3 regions of the Pantoea sp. X-Soil-TKNS-1279 genome follow, and region 2 is predicted to be linked to each of the others. Evidence: predicted binding sites of a transcription regulator. Region 2 holds the regulator's gene; each other region holds the start of a gene.
The links. The regulator ArgR, encoded in region 2, controls arginine synthesis, uptake and breakdown. The targets are predictions, from matches to a motif close to ANTGAATAAAAATACANT.
Positions count from the first base shown of each region.

Region 1: the regulator ArgR is predicted to act here: its motif matches at 959-976, upstream of argC (N-acetyl-gamma-glutamyl-phosphate reductase).
Region 3: the regulator ArgR is predicted to act here: its motif matches at 1,074-1,091, upstream of argF (ornithine carbamoyltransferase).

Region 1 is NZ_AP035948.1:4,183,954-4,186,225, reverse strand. Features, by position in the region: gene argE (acetylornithine deacetylase) at 1-912, opposite strand, end outside; gene argC (N-acetyl-gamma-glutamyl-phosphate reductase) at 1,080-2,084, shown strand; gene argB (acetylglutamate kinase) at 2,103-2,272, shown strand, end outside.
Region 2 is NZ_AP035948.1:3,889,256-3,891,527, forward strand. Features, by position in the region: gene mdh (malate dehydrogenase) at 1-713, opposite strand, end outside; gene argR (transcriptional regulator ArgR) at 1,143-1,613, shown strand; gene yhcN (peroxide/acid stress response protein YhcN) at 2,105-2,272, shown strand, end outside.
Region 3 is NZ_AP035948.1:645,890-648,161, forward strand. Features, by position in the region: gene argF (ornithine carbamoyltransferase) at 42-1,049, opposite strand; gene rraB (ribonuclease E inhibitor RraB) at 1,214-1,633, shown strand; gene miaE (tRNA isopentenyl-2-thiomethyl-A-37 hydroxylase MiaE) at 1,691-2,272, shown strand, end outside.

The sequences.
Region 1 (2,272 bases), 290 kb from region 2:
ACCCGGAATCGGCGGATGCAGTTCACCGACGGTCAAACGACCCGGCCAACGCTCACTCACCGGAGCCAGCGCTTCATTCAGCAGACCATCCAGATCACTCAGGGTTAACCCCGGTAACGGTCGAATATCCATATGCAGTTCGCAGCAGGCGCAAATACGGTTAGCGGCATCGCCGCCGTGAATATGACCAAAGTTCATGGTCGGGTACGGAATGGCGAAACCGTCATGGTTATAACGGCTTTTCAGCGTATTACGCAGCTGCATCAATTGGGTGATGGATTCATGCATCAGCTCAATGGCGTTCACGCCGCGTGAGGGATCGCTGGAGTGGCCCGATTGTCCCTGAATACGAATCACATTGGAGAGATGGCCTTTGTGCGCGCGCACTGGTTTCAGCGAAGTCGGTTCGCCGATGATGGCGCAGTCCGGGCGCAGTTGGGTGGATTCAGCGAAGTACTTCGCGCCTGCCATCGTCGTCTCTTCGTCGGCGGTGGCAAGAATGTAGAGTGGTTTGCTCAGTTTGGTCACGTCAACGTCACGCAGCGCATCCAGAATAAAGGCGAAGAAGCCTTTCATATCTGCCGTGCCTAAACCGTAAAGCTTGTTGTCATGCTCAGTCAGGGTAAAGGGATCGCGCGTCCAGCGGCCATCATCGAACGGAACCGTGTCGGTATGGCCTGCTAATAATAAGCCACCCGCGCCGGAACCCGTGCGCGCCAGCAGGTTAAATTTATGCCGTGTACCTGGTACAGGTTGCACTTCAGTATCGAAGCCAAGATCGCGAAACCAGCCCGCCAGCAAATTGATTAAAGTTTCATTGCTCTGATCGAGCGCGGCGTCGGTGGCGCTGATCGATGGTGTGGCAATCAGCTGGCGGTAGAGTTCGATAAAAGGTGGTAATTTTGTCTTCACTGTTGACGGTCCTTGGGTTAGGATGTATCAATATTCATGCATTAATAGTGAATAAAAATACATTAACGTCGTCTGCATGTGAACAGTAAATCTTTGCAAACGGCATCGTGGGCAACGGGGCAAGGCCGCGACCCGGAACGTGTGACTGTAATAAGGTATACAGCCTGATGTTGAATACGCTGATCGTTGGTGCCAGTGGTTACGCTGGCGTAGAGCTTGCCACCTACCTGAATCGCCATCCGCATATGAACATAACCGCTTTAGCGGTTTCAGCGCAAAGCCCGGATGCCGGAAAGTTACTTTCAGACCTGCATCCGCAGTTGAAAGGTATTGTCGACCTGCCATTGCAGCCGCTGAGCGATGCCGCTGAGTGGGCGGATAAAGTCGATGTGGTGTTCCTCGCCACCGCACATGAAGTCAGTCACGATCTGGCGCCGGAATTCCTGAAAGCCGGTTGCGTGGTATTTGATCTCTCCGGTGCGTTCCGTGTTAACGACGGTGCTTTCTACAATCAATATTACGGTTTCACCCATCAACACGGCGACTGGCTGGACAAAGCGGTTTACGGCCTGGCGGAATGGCAGCACGAAAAAATCAAAGAAGCCCAGCTGGTGGCGGTACCGGGATGCTACCCGACCGCCTCTCAACTGGCGTTGAAACCGCTGGTGGAAGCGGGCCTGCTGAATCAAGACCAGTGGCCGGTGATTAACGCGACCAGCGGCGTTAGCGGTGCCGGGCGTAAAGCCAGCGTCACTACCAGTTTCTGTGAAGTCAGCCTGCAACCTTATGGCATCTTCAATCATCGCCACCATCCGGAAATTGTTGCCCATCTCGGTACGCCGGTGATCTTTACGCCGCATCTGGGCAACTTCCCGCGTGGCATTCTTGCTACCGTCACCTGCCGCCTGAAACCGGGCGTCAGCGAACAGGACGTGGCAGAAGCTTTCCATAACGCCTACCACGACAAACCGCTGGTGCGTCTGTATAAGAAAGGTGTGCCTGCGTTGAAAGGTGTGGTTGGCCTGCCATTCTGTGATATCGGTTTTGCCGTGCAGGGTGAGCACCTGATTGTGGTTGCCGCAGAAGATAACCTGCTGAAAGGTGCTTCTTCGCAGGCGGTGCAGTGTCTGAATATTCGTTTCGGCTTCCCCGAAACACTGTCTCTGATTTAACGGGCGAGTAAGTAAACCATGACCAATCCTCTGATTATTAAACTGGGTGGCGTCCTGCTGGATAGCGAAGAAGCGCTGGCTCGCCTGTTCGATGCGCTGTTGGCGTATCGTAACGAGTATCAGCGTCCGCTGATCATTGTGCACGGCGGCGGCTGCCTGGTGGATGAGCTGATGAAGAAGCTCGCGCT
Region 2 (2,272 bases):
AGCGACAGACCGAAACGTGCCGCAGCCTGACCCATTGACAGGGTCGCTGAGCCGCCACCGGCTTTGGCTTCCACCACTTCCGTACCGGCGTTTTGGATACGTTTGGTGAGATCCAACACTTCCTGCTCACTAAAGCTAACGCCTTTGACCTGCGACAGCAGCGGCAGAATAGTGACGCCAGAATGCCCCCCGACCACGGGTACGTCGATCTCGCCGGGTTGCTTGCCTTTTAACGCCGCAACAAAGGTGTTGCCGCGGATAATATCCAGTGTAGTTACGCCAAACAGCCGGTTTTTGTCATACACACCCGCTTTCTTCAGCACCTCTGCCGCAATCGCCACCGTGGTGTTAACCGGGTTAGTGATCACGCCAATCAAGGCCTTGGGTGCGGTGCTTGCCACCTGCTCAATCAGGTTACGAACAATGCCTGCGTTAACGTTAAAGAGGTCGGCGCGGTCCATGCCGGGTTTACGTGCCACTCCGGCGGAAATCAGCACCACATCGGCTCCCTTCAGTGCGGGTGTGGCATCTTCACCACTAAAACCCTCAACTTTCACTGCGGTAGGAATATGGCTGAGATCCACAGCCACACCCGGCGTAACCGGGGCGATGTCATAAAGCGAAAGGGCTGAACCTGCGGGTAATTGGGTCTTAAGCAACAGTGCTAGCGCCTGGCCAATACCACCAGCGGCACCGAGAACGGCAACTTTCATCCTGGACTCCTTATTAAGGTGGGGCAGAGATCTGCCGGGTTTCCATCGGGTTACGAGTTTAATCAACTTCTCAGGCGATAGCGACAATACCCGTCGCGCTATTAACACTGACGCCGCAATACGGCTCCCGAGACATCCACACTTCAGAAGTCGCCTGAATGATCATAGGTCGCAGCCAGAAGACAGGGGTCGGCAATGATCAGTCATTTTGTTGTTACCACTTCAATAATATAACAACATTGCAACCTTCGCTTTTGCGCGCCACGCCGCGATTTTGGCGTAGCGGTAAATCTCTGTTATGATCGCCGCCCTCGCAGGTTATCCCGGCGAACCCCTCACCTGTTTATTGCATAAAAATTCATTTAAATGCATAATCATTTATCTGCATGGGCTTGTTGCCCAACGCATCCCTCTTTTTATTGGTAACCTATGCGAAACCCATCTAAACAAGACGACCTGGTTAAGGCGTTCAAAGCCCTCTTGAAAGAAGAGAAATTCAGCTCTCAGGGTGAAATTGTGCAGGCGTTACAGGAAGACGGCTTCGAGAACATCAATCAGTCAAAAGTTTCTCGTATGCTTACTAAGTTTGGCGCGGTGCGCACGCGCAACGCAAAAATGGAGATGGTTTACTGCCTGCCAGCCGAACTGGGTGTGCCGACCACGACCAGCCCGCTGAAAAATTTAGTGCTGGATATCGACTACAACGATGCTCTGGTGGTGATTCACACCAGCCCCGGCGCAGCACAGCTCATCGCCCGTTTGCTGGATTCGCTGGGTAAAGCCGAAGGCATTCTCGGCACCATCGCCGGTGATGACACTATCTTTATTACCCCCGCGCGTGCTTTTACCGTGAAGCAGCTCCATGACGCTGTGTTGATGTTATTCGAACAAGAGCTATAAAACCCTGCCCGCTACCGGCAGATTACCTGCCGGTAACAACTCGGCCATTCCCTTTACCCGCCGTCACGCTTGAAGAGAAATCCTCAAGAAACAATACATTAAGCATATTCTCGTCCGTTCTCACGCCCGACAATAATTGGTAGGACCTTTTATCCTGCTTAACCTTTAGCGCTATTTTACACTGCTTTACACAACAGCATCAGCTATATACCCCACTCGCAGCGTATCAGCCAGATGGATCAACCATAATATTTCGCACAGAAAGATAAAATGACATAGGTCATTGTTTTTACATGTAATTAACAGGTGTTGTGCAGAAACCAGGCGGTTTTTATAACACTCAGTTATTAAAAGTTGTCATAAGGACAAAGAATAACAACCAAACATTATTAGCAGAATATTAATTTCATGAGTGATTAGATCTATACTTCTTTTCGTGATGCAAATCACACCAAACAAAAAGAGAAAAAACAGAAGACGAGGAAATAATCATGAAAGTTAAAACTACTATCGCAACCATGAGCATTCTATCTGCCCTGTCATTTGGCGCTTTCGCCGCAGATTCTATTAATGCTGATCAGGCAATGAATCTGCAACCGGCCGGCACCATCAGTGTCAGCGGCACGGCTGGTTCGCCGATGGATATCCATCAGCAACTG
Region 3 (2,272 bases), 1.1 Mb from region 2:
GCAAAAATCACACGCGAGGTAATCGTTTGCTCCCGCCTGAGTCAGGGCTGGCCGAGCGTTGCCACCATCACGGCTTTAATGGTGTGCATGCGGTTTTCTGCCTGGTCAAACACAATGCTGTGTGCCGATTCAAACACCTCGTTACTGACTTCCATACCGTCGTTCAGGCCATACTGCTCAGCCATCTGACGTCCCAGCGTGGTTTGGTCATCATGGAACGCTGGCAGGCAGTGCAGGAACTTCACCTGCGGATTGCCTGTCAACGCCAGCATCGCGCTGTTTACCTGATACGGGCGCAACAGCGCGATACGATCAGACCACACGGATTTGTCTTCTCCCATCGAGACCCACACGTCAGTGTAGATGAAATCGGCACCCTGCACGCCGGTGGCGATATCTTCGGTCAGCGTGATTTTGCCACCGGTTTTTTGCGCTGCGATGCGGCATTGTTCCACCAGTTGTTCTTCCGGCCAGCAGCCTTTCGGTGCCACCAGACGCAGGTCCAGCCCGACCATCGCAGCTGCTTCCAGCATGCTGTTGCCCATGTTATTGCGCGCATCGCCAACGTACACCAGCGTCATCTGGTTCAGCGATTTTTGTGGCAGATGTTCCTGCATCGTCAGCAGATCCGCCAGCAACTGAGTTGGATGGAATTCGGTGGTCAGACCGTTCCAGACCGGCACCCCGGCATGTTCCGCCAGGGTTTCCACCAACGCCTGACCATAACCACGATATTGAATACCGTCATACATACGTCCGAGCACGCGCGCAGTGTCTTTCATCGACTCTTTATGGCCGATCTGGCTGCCGCTTGGGCCGAGGTAAGTTACGTTAGCACCCTGATCGTAAGCGGCAACTTCGAAAGAGCAACGGGTACGAGTCGAGTCTTTTTCGAAGATGAGCGCGATGTTTTTGCCTTTCAGGTACTGCGTTTCGCTGGCGTTTTTCTTTGCGTGTTTTAATTCACCGGCCAGTCTTAACAGGTAATCAATTTCTGCTGGGGTGAAGTCCAGCAATCTCAGGAAATGGCGTTGGTTCAGCTGACTCATACAGCGCTCCATGTGGGGATCATAAATGAATTAAAATTCAATCTAACCGTATGAATATGCATTTTCAACCCCGGCGTTAAGAAACTTTCTGTTTTGAGTAGTGGCGCGCGAGGCAGTGTGGGAAAATAATTGCATTCATTGCCGAACATTTTGAGGATATCCCCATGGCATACGAAGCATTGCTGGAAGAACAACGCGAAGAGACGCGGTTGATCATTGATGAATTACTGGAAGATGGCAGCGATCCTGATGCCCTCTACACCATCGAGCACCATCTTTCCTGCAACAATTTTGACTCGCTGGAAAAAGCGGCGGTAGATGCCTTCAAGCTGGGTTATGAGGTGACTGAACCGGAAGAGCTGGAGCTGGAAGATGGCAGCACGGTGATGTGTGTCGACATCCTGAGCGAAGCCGCGCTGAAACCCGAGCTGATTGATGCGCAGGTTGAGCAACTGGTGAATCTGGCGGGCAAATACAACGTAGATTACGACGGTTGGGGCACCTACTTCGAAGACCCGGACGCGGAAGACGAAGATGATGACGGCGACTTCATTGATGATGAAGACGACGGTGTACGTCACTAAAAATGAACGGGCAGCCGCGTTGCTGCCCGTATTTTTTCCCCGCAGATAAAGACATTCATGAATTACGCCCCGCTATTAGAACCTATCCATCAGTTTCTGCATTGCCGCACACCACAGGCGTGGATTGATGAAGCACGCAAGCCGGAAAACCTGACGTTGCTACTCACCGATCATATGGTTTGTGAGTTAAAAGCCGCGCAAACCGCCGTCTGGTTGATTCGTAAATATGTGGCTGACAAGCCGAGTGGTGACGCTATTCTGGCGTGGCTGAAGCCCTATGAAGATTTTATTTTTGGCGAAGATCACGACAGCAACTTTATCAACGCCCACAAAAATCTGACCAAAAGCATCATCGTGCGTAATGAGTTGCCGTGGGCGGATGATCTGGTGGAAAAGATGGTGCTGCTGATTAAAGAAGAGCTGCACCATTTTTATCAGGTCTGGGAAATTATGCAGGCGCGCGGTCTGCCGTATCGCAAGATTACCGCCAGTCGTTACGCCAAAGGGTTGCTGCGTGAGGTCACGACTCATGAGCCGGATACCCTGGTAGATAAGCTGATTTGCGGTGCTTATATCGAGGCGCGTTCTTGTGAACGTTTCGCCAGCCTGGCACCGTATCTGGATGAGCAACTGGAGAAG